2 regions of the Priestia sp. 179-F W1.4 NHS genome follow, and region 1 is predicted to be linked to the other one. Evidence: a T-box and tRNA genes for the amino acid it is inferred to sense, from the RefSeq annotation. Region 1 holds a T-box; the other holds one or more tRNA genes.

Region 1 (8,728 bases):
GATTCTTCACCGCGAAGCTTAGCACGCTTGATTTTAAAGTTACCTGGAAGTACAGCTCCCACTTTTGCAACCGCTACTTTTTGACCTTGTGCCACGTTAGGTGCTCCGCACACGATTTGAACGATTTCTCCTCCGCCAAGATCTACTTGACAGCGGCTTAATTTATCCGCATTTGGATGCTGTTCACGTTCGACAACGTGACCAATTACCACTCCGCTGATGCCTTTATTTAAGTTTTCTACACCTTCAACTTCAATTCCACTTTTTGTGATTTTATCAGCTAACTCTTCTGCCGTTACGCCTGATAAGTCAACATACTCTTGTAACCAACGATAAGATACAAACATCGTAGTCCCTCCTTTATACTTGTTTAAATTGATCTAAGAAACGAACATCATTTGTATAGAAATGACGAATATCATCCACGCCGTGTTTTAACATAGCAATACGCTCTACACCGATTCCAAAAGCAAAACCACGATATTTAGTTGAATCGTATCCAGCCATTTCAAGAACATTTGGATGAACCATACCGGCTCCTAAAATTTCAATCCAGCCTGTTTGTTTACATACATTACAGCCTTTACCTCCACATTTTGCACACGATACGTCTACTTCTACAGACGGCTCAGTGAATGGGAAGAAACTTGGACGAAGACGAATTTCACGGTCTGCACCGAACATCTTTTTCACAAATACTTCAAGCGTGCCTTTTAAATCGCTCATACGAATGTTTTCGTCTACTACAAGACCTTCAATTTGCATAAATTGATGTGAATGCGTAGCATCATCGTCATCGCGGCGGTACACTTTACCTGGGCAAATAATTTTAACAGGTCCTTTGCCTTCATTCTTGTTCATAACACGAGCTTGGACAGTTGATGTATGCGTACGAAGAAGCGTTTCTTCCGTAATATAGAACGTATCTTGCATATCACGTGCTGGGTGACCTTTTGGCAAGTTCAGCGCTTCGAAATTATAGTAGTCCTGCTCTACTTCTGGTCCTTCTGCTACTTCATAGCCCATTCCTAAGAATAAATCTTCTACTTCTTCAACCACGCTTGTGAGCGGGTGATGCGTACCTGCTTTAACCGGGCGTCCCGGCAGCGTTACGTCAATTGTTTCTGAAGCAAGTTTACGCTCTACCTCGGCTGCTTCTAACGCCGTTTGTTTTTCTTCAATTTTAGATGCAATCGCTTCACGTACTTCATTTGCAAGTGCTCCCATTACAGGACGCTCTTCAGCTGAAAGTTTTCCCATACCGCGAAGTACTTCTGTGATAGGGCCTTTCTTTCCTAAATAAGCTACGCGTACGTCGTTTAATTCTTTTAAAGCACTTGCTGCTTCGACTTTTGCAATTGCTTCTTGTTGAAGTTCTTGTAAACGTTCTTTCATCACTTATTCCTCCTTTTAACGTAAAAAATGACAAATAAAAAAACCTCCTCCCAAAAAAGGGACGAGGATTAGTCGCGTTACCACCCTTGTTAACTATATACACAGACGTATACAGTTCACTTCATTCAAGTTAACGGAATCTCCGGAACACCTTTACATCTATGTAAGATGGTCTAAGTGTCAACTCAAGAGGTGAATTCACTTATTACATTTATAAAAATGCTTTCAGTCACGGCATTTTCTCCCTGCATAAACGGACATAAGCTACTGCTCTCTTTCATCGTTTTTTACATATGTAACTATTGTATTATTATAGTGAAAACACGTTCTCGATGCAACTACATTCCGCGTAAATAATAAAGTAAGATTCCAGAAGCGATGGCAACATTTAACGACTCGCTCTTTCCATAGATGGGAATGTACAGATTCTGATCCGTTTGTTCCAACACTTTCTCACTTACGCCATTTCCTTCATTTCCCACAATCAGCGCAAATTCGTTTGAAGGTTTTACGTGTGTGTAGACCTTTCCATTTTGTAACGACGTGCCGTAAACTGCTATTCCTCTTTCTTTTAACAATGAAATTATTTCGAGTAAATCGCCTTTTACAATTGGAAGGTGAAAAATAGCTCCTTGCGTTGAACGAACGACTTTTGGGTTGTACACATCCACGCTGCCCTCTCCAATGATAATAGCCTCCACTCCCGCAGCATCAGCGGTTCGGATAATGGTGCCTAGGTTACCTGGATCTTGCACGGCATCTAAAAGCAATACTTTCTGTGCTGTATGAATAATTTCCGCATGCTTTGTTTGAAAACACACGGCAATAATTCCTTGAGGTGTTTCTGTGTCAGATAATAACTTACTAATTGCTTCGTTTACAACGATTATTTCGATACCGTCTATATCCCACTGTGCGGGCACTTCGGTCGATTCGCGTATAATTAGTTCCTTTACGCAATCCTTATTTTTGATAGCCTCTTCGACTAAATGAAAGCCTTCTACCATAAAAAGGCCCTGCTTATCACGGTCTTTTTTATTATGCAGTTTTTTCCACGCTTTTACCTGCGGATTTTTAACTGAATCAATTTGTTTCACAAACATAACTCCTTTATCTATACAAAAATAAATAGTTCGATTACATTTTGTTCAATAATCATTAGATAAGTTTCACTTTATTGTACATAGAAATCGCAAAGAAAACAAAAACTATTGGTAACTTTACGATAGCTGAGGTGAAAATGATGGATCTTAATTTACGAAATGCTGTTATTGCAAACGTTTCAGGAAACTCAAAAGAAGAGCTTGAGGCTACAATTTCTGACGCTATTCAAAGCGGTGAAGAAAAAATGCTCCCTGGACTTGGTGTTTTATTTGAAGTGCTTTGGGAAAAGTCTCCGGAATCAGAAAAAGAAGAAATTCTGACAACGCTTGAAAACGGTTTAAAATAAATAACCTTTTCCTATGTACAACAAAAAGCTCATTCTCCTAGGAGAATGAGCTTTTTTCAATTATACGTAATGGCGTTAACCGTATCTCGGTCTAAGCGCTTAATGACTTCCGCAATTAATTTAACTGCGTTTTCATAATCATCACGATGAAGCATTGCTGCATGAGAATGGATATAACGAGTTGCAATTGTAATCGAAAGTGCTGGCACCCCGTTAGCTGAAATATGGATAGAACCCGAGTCCGTACCGCCTCCAGCAATTGCATCAAATTGATACGGAATATTTAATTCATCTGCCACATCTACCACTGTATCTCGAAGTCCTTTATGAGAGACCATGGAAGCATCATATAAAATGATTTGCGGACCCTGCCCCATTTTAGAAGAGGCTTCTTTATCAGAAACACCAGGTGTATCTCCAGCGATACCGACATCAACAGCAAATGCAATATCCGGTTCAATAAAGTTAGCAGATGTTTTTGCACCTCGGAGTCCAACTTCTTCTTGCACCGTTCCTACACCATACACAACATTTTCATGTTTTTCATTTTTTAAAGCTTTTAATACATCGATAGCGATTGCACAACCAATACGGTTATCCCAGGCTTTCGCTAGCAGCATCTTTTCATTGTTCATAACCGTAAATTCGAAATAAGGTACAACCTGATCACCAGGTTTTACTCCCCACTCCGCTACTTCTTCTCTGCTAGAAGCACCAATATCGATGAACATATCTTTAATGTCAACTGGCTTTTTGCGAACTTCTGGAGGCAAGATATGAGGTGGCTTTGAGCCAATAATCCCCGTTACCTCTCCTTTAGATGTCACGATGGTTACGCGTTGAGCAAGCATAACTTGAGACCACCATCCGCCTACCGTTTGAAAACGAATAAAGCCGCGTTCATCAATTTGAGTCACCATAAAACCAACTTCATCCAAGTGACCGGCTACCATAATTTTAGGCCCTTGTTCGTTGCCTACTTTTTTTGCAATCAAACTGCCTAGCCCATCCGTCGTTACTTCATCTGCATAAGGTGCAATATATTTCTTCATAACCTCACGCGGTTCACGCTCATTTCCAGGAATTCCTTTTGCATCTGTTAGTGCTTTAAGCATCGTCAATGTTTCATCTAACTTTGTCATATGGATTACCCCTTTCATATGTATACCTCTATTATAGCTAAAAAGAGGTTGAAGTAAAATTTCCCATCCCTTTATTTCTAGTATCCTTGTTCTTGGCGTTTAAAATTCACTTCATTTTTTGACATGTACGCCTCTTCAATATGTTCAGCAGAAAAACCAAACATATCGCCAAGCGTCATGTAAGATGCAAACATGTTCACATAGTTTTCTTTTGACAGGTCCTGCTCGAAAGCAGAAACTTGTGCAAATACCTGTAAAAATTGTGCTGTTTTTGAACCAGCTGCTTTTACTTTTGGCAGCTCAGTTAAATCATCGTATCCTTTTTCAATACCTAAAGAAAGAATGAAATGTACGCCGTCCACAAATTCTTCTAAAATAACAGCATCTTCAGCCGGAGGTTTAACGCTCCAAAATTTGAAGCAGCGCGTTTCGTTTGCCAGCTCTCCCATTTCAACAAGCAGAGCTAAAAGTTTTCTTGGAACCAAGTCTTCCTTATGAAGCTGATGCTTGTCCTCTATATGCTGATCCAGCTGGCGCTGCATGGTAAATAGCTGTTGTAAATTCAATGTAATCACTCCTGTAATTATGTATATCTTCTTCTTTTTAAACCAATAAAGAAATTATATCAAAAATCGTGAAACTTTTTAGAGACTGAAACGTAAAGTAAGAAAACTGTGCCTTGTAAAGGAGGGAGCGTTATGTTTGTTATTGTTATCGTTCGCGTGTTCATTTTCGCGCTTGTTGCTTACACACTATTAAAGCTGGTTCAGCATTTTCGCAGTCCAAAGCGGAAGCTTGTAGCAGCTCAGGAACATCAGCAATTTTTTGTCGTTGACGAAAAAACGAATATCCGCAAAAATTTTCTACTAACGTATAAAGGTATTTTATTTGAAGGAGAAAAATACCGCAATCCCAATGAACCAGAGTCTTTGTCGATTACAATGGTGTTAACAGATCCATCTCGATTGCATGAACTGCAAAAACAAGATTTCAAGCTGCTGGAAAATCACGTACACAACATGTATCCAAATGCTCCTATTCGCTGGAAAAGCCCCGTTCGAGAATTTTTACACTGAGCACAAAATCATTTGTGCTCAGCTGATAACAAAAAAGAAAAGTAAATCAAGAGCGGCAAGAATAGGAAAACCTACTGTAAACGATGTGTGCTTCGTTTTATGACGATAGCAATACATACCAATCAGTCCTCCAATGGCTCCTCCGATAGCAGCTACCGTCCACAGTGTGCTTTCGGCAATTCTCCATTCATGTCTTTTCGCTTTTTGTTTATCTCTATACATCATTCCTATCCCTACTATGTTAATAACAATAAAATAGGTAAGCAGCAGTTCATTCATGATATGTCCTCCGATAGCAAAAAAGCCTCATCATCTAAAGATGACGAGACTTTATATTCATTACTTATCTAAGCCTTTTTTAGCAGCAGTTGCTAATTCAGCAAATGCTTTTTCATCAGCTACAGCTAAGTCAGCAAGCATTTTGCGGTTAACTTCAATACCTGCTAATTTTAAACCGTGCATTAAACGGCTGTAAGAAAGACCGTTCATACGAGCAGCTGCATTAATACGTGTGATCCATAATTTACGGAAGTCACGTTTTTTCTGACGACGGTCACGATAAGCATACATGTGAGATTTCATAACTTGCTGATTAGCAACTTTATATAATCTATGCTTCGAACCGAAGAAACCTTTAGCTAATTTTAAAACTTTTTTACGACGTTTGCGTGTTACTGTACCGCCTTTTACGCGTGGCATAATTGTTTACCTCCTGTATTGTTTCTATCTCAACCCAAATTACTTAATGTTATCTAATAAGTGACGGATACGTTTGAAGTCACCTTTGCTTACTAAAGAACCTTTACGTAATTTACGCTTTTGTTTTGTAGATTTGTTAGCGAATAAATGGCTTGTGTAAGCACGAGCACGTTTTAATTTACCGCTTCCAGTCTTTTTGAAACGCTTTGCAGCGCCACGATGTGTTTTCATTTTTGGCATGGGGTGTTCCTCCTCGTTCTATTACTTTTCGTTTTTAGGTGCCAAGACTAAGAACATGCTGCGGCCTTCCATTTTAGGAGCCGATTCAACTGAACTTACATCTTCGCAAGCTTGTGAAAAACGTTCAAGTACTTTTTGGCCAATCCCTTTATGAGTAATGGCACGACCTTTAAAGCGAATAGACGCTTTCACTTTGTCACCTTTTTCAAGGAACTTGCGTGCGTTACGAAGTTTAGTGTTAAAATCATGTTCATCAATTGTTGGACTTAAACGAACTTCTTTTAAGTTTACAACTTTTTGGTTTTTACGAGCTTCTCTTTCTTTACGTTGTTGCTCATAGCGGAATTTACCGTAGTCCATAATACGACATACCGGCGGTTTCGCATTTGCAGCAACCATTACTAAGTCAAGATTTACTCGTGAAGCAATTTCTAATGCTTCATTTTTTGATTTAATTCCTAATTGTTCACCATTTTGATCAATTAGACGAACTTCGCGAGCTCGAATGCCCTCGTTTACCATCATGTCCTTGCTAATAAGTAGCCACCTCCAAGGTTTAATGAGCGAATACGCTTGCTTAGACCGATTATTAACTCACACAAAAAAGTGTGAGTACATACTGCACCCACACTTCTATCGTTTTAATTAAGATACGATGTACCTGCTAACTGCTTTATGCGTCACTCAGGTGAGAAGCGGGTGCTTCTTCTTCTGTATAAACAAGTATTCAATTACTTAAGCTATTATAGTATCAACAAAGACAAAAGTCAATGATTTCGTTCTTTTTTCACAACAAAAGTTATTGTATCAAAGGAAAACCATTTATGCAACAGTTTTTTATAAATGTTAGATAAAAAAGCAGAGAATTTCAATTCTCTGCTTTTTTCATTAACGAGATGCTTCTGCTTTTACATTTTGTAAAAAGGCTTGGAAATCCACTGTTTCTGAATTCTGCTCACCATATTTACGTACGTTTACTGCTTTATCTTCTACTTCTTTATCCCCTACAACAAGCATGTAAGGAATTTTTTGCATTTGAGCCTCACGGATTTTATAGCCAATTTTCTCATCGCGAGAATCAAGTTCCACGCGAATACCCGCAAGCTGAAGCTGTTCTTGCACTTCTTTTGCATACTCAAGGTGAACCGTAGGTGATACCGGAATCACTTGAACTTGTACAGGTGCTAACCACGTTGGGAAAGCTCCTTTGTATTCTTCGATTAAGAAAGCTACAAAACGTTCCATTGTTGACACCACGCCGCGGTGAATAACAACAGGTCGATGCTGTTTTCCGTCTTCCCCTACATACGTTAAATCAAAGCGTTCAGGAAGTAAGAAATCCAATTGAACCGTAGATAGCGTCTCTTCTTTACCAAGAGCTGTTTTAACTTGAACATCTAGTTTTGGACCGTAGAATGCCGCTTCGCCTTCAGCTTCATAATAATCAAGGTCAAGCTCATCCATTGCATCTTTTAACATGCTTTGTGCTTTTTCCCACATTGCATCATCATCGAAGTATTTTTCTGTATCTTCAGGATCACGATAAGATAGACGGAATGAATAATTTTCAAATCCAAAATCTTTATAAACCGCTTCAACTAAGCGAACCACACGAATAAATTCTTCTTTGATTTGATCGGGACGTACAAAGATATGTGCATCATTTAACGTCATGCCTCGAACGCGCTGAAGTCCTGATAATGCTCCTGACATTTCGTAGCGGTGCATTGTTCCAAGTTCAGCAATACGGATTGGAAGCTCACGATAGCTGTGAATACCTTGTTTGTACACCATCATGTGATGAGGACAGTTCATTGGACGAAGAACCAGGTCTTCGTTATCCATTTCCATTGCAGGGAACATGTCATCTTGATAGTGCTCCCAGTGACCAGACGTTTTGTAAAGTTCTACACTTCCAAGCACCGGCGTGTAAACGTGCTGATAACCAAGGCTTACTTCTTTATCTACGATATAACGCTCGATAATACGGCGGATCGTCGCACCTTTTGGAAGCCATAAAGGCAGACCTTGTCCTACTTTTTGAGAATTTGTAAATAAGTTTAACTCTTTACCAAGTTTACGGTGGTCACGTTCTTTTGCTTCTTCAAGAAGACGAAGATGCTCGTCTAAATCTGCTTTTGTAAAGAATGCTGTACCGTAAATACGCTGCAGCATTTGATTGTCGCTGTCTCCGCGCCAATAAGCACCTGCTACGCTTAATAGTTTAAACTCTTTAATTTTACCTGTTGACGGCACGTGCACACCTCGGCAAAGATCAAAGAATTCGCCTTGTTGGTAAATCGTCACCTTTTCACCTGCTGGAATCGCATCGATCAATTCAAGCTTTAGTTCATCGCCAACTTCTTTAAAAAGTTGAATGGCTTCTTCACGAGAAACTTCTTTTCGTTCAATTTCAATATTTGAATTAACGATTTTTTTCATTTCTTTTTCAATTCTACCTAAATCTTCAGGAGTAATTGATTCTTCCATATCGATGTCATAGTAAAACCCATTTTCGATAACCGGGCCTACACCTAGCTGTACTTTTACATCTTTGTATAAACGTTTGATTGCTTGAGCCATTAAATGCGCTGTACTATGGCGCATAATTTCAAGCGCTTCAGGAGCATCTTGCGTAATGATTTCAAGACTGCCATCTTGTTCGATTGGCGTACGTAAATCCAGCAGCTCGCTGTTTACTTTACCTGCTAATGCTTTTTTCTTTA
Region 2 (8,728 bases), on a different contig from region 1:
ATGCTGTTGAAGCTACAGGCGGTAATGTGAAGGTATTAGAAGCACAAAAAAATAGAGAGCAAAAAGATGCAGCTGCAGAACTTCAAGCAAACAAAGAGTTAAAAGCAACTCTTGAAGAACTAACAGTTGAATTAACAGCAAAATCTGGTGAAGGTGGCCGTTTATTCGGTTCTATCACAAGCAAACAAATTGCTGAAGAATTAAAGAAAAAACACAAAATTAAAGTAGATAAGCGTAAAATTGAATTAAATGATGCCATTCGCGCATTAGGCTACACAAATGTACCGGTTAAATTACATCCGGAAGTAACGGCTACTGTAAAGGTACACGTGACTGAACAAAAATAAACGTACGATTGAGAAATAAGTAAATAATATAAAGGGTTGGCGCGGACTTGTATTTGTTCGCGCCAACATTTATGATGAAAGAAAATACTGAAAGAATATAAGAGGGGCATAGAAATATGAGTGATCTTTTTGCTGATCGTCTTCCGCCTCAGAATATTGAAGCAGAGCAAGCGCTATTAGGGGCCATTTTCTTAGAGCCTTCTTCTTTAACCTTAGCATCTGAACTGCTGATACCTGAAGATTTTTATCGGGCATCGCACCAGAAAATCTTTACATGTATGCTGAAACTTTCTGACCAAGGTGAACCGGTTGATTTGGTAACGGTAACGTCTGAATTAGCTGACCAAAAAATCCTAGAAGAAGTTGGCGGCGTATCGTATTTAAGTGATTTAGCTAACTCTGTTCCAACGGCTGCAAACGTAGAATATTACGGTAAAATTGTAGAAGAAAAGTCGATTTTACGCCGTCTAATTCGTACTGCAACGCATATTGCTTCAGAAGGATATGCAAGGGAAGACGAAGTGGAAGTTTTATTAAATGAAGCGGAAAAAAACATTTTAGAAGTAGCACAGCGTAAAAACAGCGGTGTGTTTCAAAATATCAAAGATGTACTTGTACAAACGTACGATGATATCGAAGTTCTTCACAATCGAAAAGGTGACATTACAGGTATCCCAACTGGGTTTAGTGATTTAGATAGAATGACAGCAGGGTTCCAGCGAAATGATTTAATCATTGTAGCGGCGCGTCCATCGGTAGGTAAAACGGCTTTTGCCTTAAATATTGCGCAAAACGTTGCAACGAAAACGGATGAGAACGTAGCAATATTCAGTTTAGAGATGGGTGCTCAGCAGCTTGTTATGAGGATGCTGTGTGCCGAAGGAAATATTGATGCACAAAGGCTGCGTACAGGCTCGCTTACAGCCGATGACTGGGGAAAGCTCACGATGGCAATGGGATCTTTGTCCAATGCAGGGATTTATATTGATGATACACCGGGTATTCGAGTAGGTGAAATTCGTTCTAAGTGTCGTCGCTTGAAACAAGAAGGCGGACTTGGGATGATTTTAATTGACTACTTACAGCTTATTCAAGGTAATGGACGAAGCGGAGAAAACCGACAGCAGGAAGTATCTGAAATTTCGCGTGCGTTAAAAGCTTTAGCCCGTGAATTAGAAGTTCCTGTTATCGCCTTATCACAGCTTTCCCGTGGCGTAGAGCAGAGACAAGATAAGCGACCGATGATGTCTGATATCCGTGAATCCGGAAGTATTGAGCAGGATGCCGATATCGTAGCTTTCTTATATCGTGAAGACTATTATGAAAAAGACACAGAAAATCAAAATATTATCGAGATTATTATAGCTAAGCAGCGTAACGGTCCAGTTGGAACCGTACAGCTTGCCTTTGTAAAAGAATACAATAAATTCGTTAATCTCGAGCGGCGCTTTGATGACGCAGGAGTGCCGCCTGGTGCATAAAACCTCTCAATATGAGAGGTTTTATTTTATTGTTATCGCATTCGTTCCGCAAAATACGATATATTTGTAATAACTTTTGTTAAATCGTTCGGATTTAATTGACTTTAGTGTGATAAATTGATACACTTATCCATGGTTAAATTATGTCGTAGTGAGCTGTTGCTTACTAAGCGGAGGTGCTTAAGATATGTCTTCAGTCGTTGTAGTAGGAACACAATGGGGAGATGAAGGAAAAGGGAAGATTACAGACTTCCTATCAGAAAATGCAGAAGTGATTGCACGTTACCAAGGTGGGAACAATGCAGGTCACACAATTAAGTTTAATGGTGAAACTTATAAGTTACATTTAATTCCTTCAGGTATTTTTTATAATGACAAAACGTGTGTAATTGGAAACGGTATGGTTGTTGATCCAAAAGCACTTGTTCAAGAATTAAAATACTTACATGATCGCGGTGTAACAACAGAAAACTTACGTATTAGTAACCGAGCTCATGTGATTCTTCCATATCATTTAAAATTAGATGAAGTTGAAGAAGAACGTAAAGGTGAAAATAAGATTGGTACAACGAAAAAAGGTATTGGACCAGCTTATATGGATAAAGCAGCACGTGTTGGTATTCGAATTGCCGATTTACTAGACCGTGAAGTATTTGAAGCAAAATTAACACAAAACTTAGCTGAAAAGAATCGCCTTCTTGAAAAAATGTATGAAGTAGAAGGCTTTACATTAGAAGAAATTTTAGATGAGTACTATGAGTATGGTCAACAAGTTGCAAAATATGTTGTTGATACATCAGTAGTATTAAATGATGCGTTAGACGAAGGACGTCGTGTACTATTTGAAGGCGCACAAGGTGTTATGTTAGATATCGACCAAGGAACATATCCATTTGTTACATCTTCAAACCCAGTAGCGGGTGGAGTAACAATTGGTTCTGGTGTAGGTCCATCTAAGATCAAACACGTTGTAGGCGTATCAAAAGCGTATACAACTCGTGTTGGTGACGGTCCTTTCCCAACTGAATTAACAAACGAAATCGGTGATCAAATCCGTGAAGTAGGACGTGAATACGGTACAACAACTGGTCGTCCTCGCCGTGTAGGTTGGTTTGACAGTGTAGTTGTACGTCATGCTCGCCGCGTTAGCGGAATCACAGACTTATCTTTAAACTCAATTGATGTATTAACGGGAATTGAGACATTAAAGATTTGTGTAGCTTACCGTTATAAAGGGGAAGTTATGGAAGAATTCCCTGCTAGCTTAAAAACACTTGCAGAATGCGAACCTGTATATGAAGAGCTTCCAGGTTGGACAGAAGATATCACGGGTGTGAAAACATTAGATGAGTTACCTGATAACGCTCGCCACTACTTAGAGCGCGTGTCTCAATTAACAGGTATTCCTTTATCTATTTTCTCTGTAGGTCCAGATCGTACACAAACAAATGTATTACGTGGTGTATATAGCTAAATAAAAAGAGTTAGCTCTTCGTGAGCTAACCTTTTTTATTTATAATTGGTGCTTTTTTAACAAGATTTTTAAAAAAAGCTCAATAATAAAAAGAAAGTTTTAAAAAAACTATTGCATTTATATGAAATATCATGTTATTATAATAAGCGTCGCTAAGAGATATAACATGAGCCATTAGCTCAGTTGGTAGAGCATCTGACTTTTAATCAGAGGGTCGAAGGTTCGAGTCCTTCATGGCTCACTTTTGTTACAACGTGGCCCGTTGGTCAAGCGGTTAAGACACCGCCCTTTCACGGCGGTAACACGGGTTCGAATCCCGTACGGGTCATTTTTAATATTTTTAATACATAGCATATAGACTGAGGTCCCGTGGTGTAGCGGTTAACATGCCTGCCTGTCACGCAGGAGATCGCGGGTTCGATTCCCGTCGGGACCGCCATTTTGGCTCGGTAGCTCAGTTGGTAGAGCAAAGGACTGAAAATCCTTGTGTCGGCGGTTCGATTCCGTCCCGAGCCATCAAAAAGCATGACTTTATTTAAAGTCATGCTTTTTTCTTTTATTTACATTTAAAAGAAAACGTTATTTGCTTTGCATCTCTTTTATGGTAATATATTACTTTTGTATTTAGAGATGGTTGAAAATCATATATCTTCATGTATAGTAGAGGATGAACTTGTGACGTTTCAAGGGTTATCAAGTATAATAAAATTACGGTATTCAAACAGTATGAATACTATCTTTTATATTTTGCTTCAACTAATAAAGGAGAACGATGATCATGGATAAACGTATTTTAGTCGTAGATGACGAAAAGCCGATTGCAGATATTTTAAAGTTTAATTTGCAAAAAGAAGGTTACGAAGTATTTTGTGCTTATGATGGCGTAGAAGCACTTGAAAAAGTGGAAGAAGTACAGCCTGAAATGATTTTATTAGATATTATGCTTCCTCAGAAAGATGGAATGGAAGTTTGCCGAGAAGTGCGCAAAAAATATGATATGCCCATTATCATGTTAACAGCAAAAGACTCTGAAATTGACAAGGTTTTAGGTCTAGAATTAGGTGCAGATGATTATGTAACTAAGCCGTTCAGTACGCGTGAATTATTAGCACGTGTAAAAGCTAATTTACGTAGACATCAGCAGGTAGCTGTTCCAACAGAAGAAAGTGAAACGAATGAAATTACGATTGGAGCACTTGTTATTCATCCAGATGCTTATATTGTGTCTAAGCGCGGAGAAACGATTGAACTGACTCATCGTGAATTTGAGCTGCTGCATTATTTAGCGAAGCACATTGGACAAGTCATGACGCGTGAACACTTGCTTCAAACTGTATGGGGTTATGACTATTTTGGTGATGTGCGTACGGTAGATGTAACAGTTCGAAGATTACGTGAAAAAATTGAAGATAATCCAAGCCATCCAATGTGGATTGTAACAAGACGTGGAGTAGGCTATTATTTACGCAGCCCAGAGCAGGAGTAATTTTAGATGAAGAAAGTAAGGCTCCTGCAATCTATTCATTTAAAGTTTGTATTGATTTATGTGCTGCTCATTTTAATTGCGATGCAAATTATTGGGGTCTATTTTGCACGACAATTAGAAAAAGAATTAGTTAACAACTTTCGAACGTCTCTTCAAGAGCGGACAGACTTGCTGACGTATAACATTGGACAAGAAATGGTGAAAAATCGTGATGATGATTCACCCACTCTTGAGGAAGACTTAAAGACTATTTTACGAGATTTTGCTTCAAGACCCAATTTAGCTTCAAATGATATGAATGACATTTCTGAAGTAAGAGTCATTGACCAAAATAGAAGAATCATTGCTACATCGAACTCAAATCCTCAACAGATCATAGGTAAAAAGACTAATGATTTAGCGATTACAAATGCGTTGTTAGCAGGAACGAACTCTGATAATGTATTTGTTGATCAAAGCGGGCAGCGAATCAGAGTTATGATACAGCCTATCCGTTTACAGGATAAAGTAGGTGCCAGTCAATCAAGTTCAACTAATAAAAATGGAAAAGTTCAGTCTAGCGAAGAAATCTTAGGCGCTATTTACTTAACAGCTTCCATGGAGCCTGTTTACGATCAAATGAGTAATATCAATCAGATCTTTAAGGCAGGTACGGTGATTGCTCTTTTTATCACAGCTATTTTAGGCGTGTTTTTAGCTCAGACCATTACTCGTCCAATGTCTGAAATGAGAAAACAAGCACTTGAGATGGCCAAAGGGAATTTTACGAGAAAAGCTAAGGTGTACGGATATGATGAAATTGGTCAGCTAGCTCTCACATTCAACAACTTAACAAGAAAGCTTCAAGAAGCACAGGCAACGACAGAAGGGGAGCGCCGTAAGCTTAGTTCGGTATTAGCTCATATGACGGACGGCGTTATTGCGACGGATCGAAAGGGAAGAGTAATTTTAATTAATGATCCAGCCGCAGCTATGCTAAATGTTTCACGTGAAACGGTTTTGTCTGATCCAGTTGTTTCCCTATTAGATCTTGAAGAAACGCATACGTTTGAAAGCTTGCTTGCCAATCAAGAGTCATTAATTTTGGACTTTAGTACAAAATCGGATCCCTTTATTTTACGAGCTACCATTTCCGCTATTCAAAAAGAGACCGGTTTTATCAACGGGATTATCATTGTCTTGCATGACATTACAGAGCAGGAGAAAATTGATCAAGATCGCCGAGAATTTGTAGCGAATGTTTCACATGAATTGCGTACGCCGTTAACAACGATGCGCAGTTATTTAGATGCGCTTGCAGACGGTGCTTGGCAAGATAAGGACTTAGCTCCAACATTTTTAAATGTAACGCAAACGGAGACAGAGCGAATGATTCGTCTCGTTAACGACTTGCTTCAATTATCTAAGCTAGATAGCCAAGACTACCGATTTAGTCGTGACCCAATCAATTTTGTAAAGTTTTATCATTACATCATTGATCGCTTTGAAATGACAATTGAACAAGGTATTTCGTTCGTGCGCGACTTGCCAAATGAAGCAATCTATGTCGCTATCGATCAAGATAAAATTACACAAGTATTAGATAACATTATTTCCAATGCAATAAAATATTCACCTGAAGGCGGAACCATTACATTTTCAATTGCTCAGCATACGCATGAAATTGTTGTGAGCATTAAAGACCAAGGTATGGGAATTCCAAAATCAAATTTAGCTAAAATTTTCGAACGCTTCTATCGTGTAGATAAAGCACGAACGCGTAAATTAGGCGGAACAGGATTAGGGCTTGCTATTGCCAAGGAAATTATTGAAGCACATGATGGACGCATTTGGGCAGATAGTCAGGAAGGAAAAGGAACAACGATTTACTTTACTCTTCCGATTGAAAGTGAGAATGATGACGAATGGGAATGAGATATGAACATATCAAAACGGCCATCTTAGTTGTTCTCGTCGCTTCCAGTTTAATTATGACGTATCATATATGGACGTATCAGCCTTCTTATAAGATCATTTCAAAAAATCAACATTTGCAGGAAGTTGAAGTGAGTTCAAAAAGTAAAATAGAAGATCATATTCTTCCAACAGAAGTTCTCTATCATCGAAACGATAATCACTACATGTCTCACGATGAAGATGATGTAAACAAATGGGTAAATGAAATGAAAAAGTGGAAATTCTCGAATGTGACGGACGTTTCGGATGCTATTTCACCTGATGGATTTTTAAATTATGTCCATGGAAGTAATTCTATTGAAGTGCTGTATCCAGACGCGCTACCTTTGAAAACATTTCAACAGCTTTTTTCATTTTCTCAAACGTCTTTGCCTAATCAAACATTTGACCGTGTACTCATTAAAATTAAGCGTACACCTTCCTTTTTCGTGAGCGTGTATCTTGTGAATTATGAGCAAAAAAAGATTTATTCGGTTACAGTCAAGAATTTGGCCAAAGATGATATCAAAGAATTAGAAGATAAAATGAAGCGTACGTATGCCCCGAGCCTTGTATATAAAGAAAACAAAAATCGGTATATCTTCCTTCCGGAAAATAATATTACGATGAATAGTGAAGTCTACTATACGAGCATGAGGCATTTAGATATTGAAAAATATAAAGAAGCGCTTTTTAACAACCCAGACTATGCACGGAAAGAAACGTCTACAAACCGAGATGTCTACACTGAAGGTACAAAAGTGATCAATGTCAATACGAAGACAGATGTGATGGAATATGTGAATCTTGTAAATTCCACGACCGAGGTAATGGAAGATTATAATTTAATAAATCGCAGCTTTAGCTTCGTTAATGACCACGGCGGCTGGACAGAATCTAATTACAGGTTCAACAGCTGGAATCGCATTACAAAAGAAATTAGCTATCGTTATTATAAAGATAACTATCCAGTGTACAGCAATCAGGGAATGACTGAAATATATCAGAGATGGGGAAATGCGGAGATTTTAAATTACCGTCGTCCTCTTTATCGTTTTGTAAGAGTACAGGACTCGAGTGTAGAAAAGCTGCAGTCATCTCAAAAGGTGATTCAATTAATTGAAAAACATCAAAACTTTGACCCGAATCTGTTAAAAGATATTTCAATAGGCTATCAGCTAGAAGAAGTGTCACAGCAGCCGAAAACCGGCGAAAAGACGGTTGAGTTTAATTCTAATTCTGTCAAACTCGTTCCTTCTTGGTTCTATTATTATAATAGCAAATGGTATCGAATTGCACCGCCGACCGAAGGAGGCGATAACGATGGATTGGAATAGAACAAAAACCATCTTTATTTTCACTTTCTTGATTCTTAATATTTACTTAGGCTATCAGATTTTTAAAACTCATCAAGAAGATCAGTACTCTCTATTTGTGGAGTCGAGCGTGGAAGAACAATTAACGAGTGAAGGCATTGAATATAAACATTTACCTGTAGATGTGAAAGAAGCTTCTTCGTTAAATGCTAAAAGTAAGCTGTTTAAAGAAGAAGACTTAAAAAAGCTGAAAGAGCAAAAAGCAGCGCTGCTTGAGGAAAAAACAATTCGAAGCGTATTGGACAAACCTTTTTCAGTGCCTGAGAAAAGTCCCGAAGCAAAGCTAAGTCAATTTTTGAAACGATATGTGCTCTCGGGTAAGGATTATGAGCTATGGAACGTTAATAAAGAGAAAAAAACAGTTACATTCTTTCAACAATATAAGAAGCACAAAATCTATGACAATGAAAATGGCATGATCATTGCTCATTTAAATGATAAAGGTGAAATTGTTTCATATGAACAAACGATGCTAGGTTCCGTGAAAACGTTGGATGATGAGCAGGATGTTTTGTCTCCTTTAAAAGCATTGGAAAATTTGTTTTTGAAGGATGAATTGAAAAAGAAAGATTCTGTAACAAACGTAGAGTTTGGATACTATACGTTTGATCTGCCGTTATTAAATTCTC

What was found. The T-box of region 1 lies ahead of pheS (phenylalanine--tRNA ligase subunit alpha). A T-box ahead of a tRNA ligase gene usually reads a tRNA of that ligase, here a tRNA-Phe.
Region 2: it encodes a tRNA-Phe, which carries the amino acid that the T-box ahead of pheS (phenylalanine--tRNA ligase subunit alpha) is inferred to sense. The anticodon was not compared.

The regions. Positions count from the first base shown of each region.
Region 1 is NZ_JBIQFF010000001.1:152,497-161,224, reverse strand. Features, by position in the region: gene pheT (phenylalanine--tRNA ligase subunit beta) at 1-347, opposite strand, end outside; gene pheS (phenylalanine--tRNA ligase subunit alpha) at 361-1,395, opposite strand; T-box leader at 1,450-1,685, opposite strand; gene ACH0CI_RS00785 (TrmH family RNA methyltransferase) at 1,734-2,498, opposite strand; gene sspI (small acid-soluble spore protein SspI) at 2,639-2,845, shown strand; gene ACH0CI_RS00775 (M42 family metallopeptidase) at 2,902-3,987, opposite strand; gene ACH0CI_RS00770 (dUTP diphosphatase) at 4,065-4,553, opposite strand; gene ACH0CI_RS00765 (hypothetical protein) at 4,686-5,063, shown strand; gene ACH0CI_RS00760 (DUF1294 domain-containing protein) at 5,082-5,342, opposite strand; gene rplT (50S ribosomal protein L20) at 5,403-5,762, opposite strand; gene rpmI (50S ribosomal protein L35) at 5,802-6,002, opposite strand; gene infC (translation initiation factor IF-3) at 6,024-6,527, opposite strand; ribosomal protein L20 leader region at 6,597-6,719, opposite strand; gene thrS (threonine--tRNA ligase) at 6,891-8,728, opposite strand, start outside.
Region 2 is NZ_JBIQFF010000004.1:27,916-36,643, forward strand. Features, by position in the region: gene rplI (50S ribosomal protein L9) at 1-347, shown strand, start outside; gene dnaB (replicative DNA helicase) at 464-1,828, shown strand; gene ACH0CI_RS18735 (adenylosuccinate synthase) at 2,016-3,302, shown strand; tRNA gene ACH0CI_RS18740 (tRNA-Lys) at 3,471-3,543, shown strand; tRNA gene ACH0CI_RS18745 (tRNA-Glu) at 3,559-3,630, shown strand; tRNA gene ACH0CI_RS18750 (tRNA-Asp) at 3,666-3,741, shown strand; tRNA gene ACH0CI_RS18755 (tRNA-Phe) at 3,746-3,818, shown strand; gene yycF (response regulator YycF) at 4,081-4,788, shown strand; gene walK (cell wall metabolism sensor histidine kinase WalK) at 4,795-6,702, shown strand; gene ACH0CI_RS18770 (YycH family regulatory protein) at 6,693-8,060, shown strand; gene ACH0CI_RS18775 (two-component system regulatory protein YycI) at 8,047-8,728, shown strand, end outside.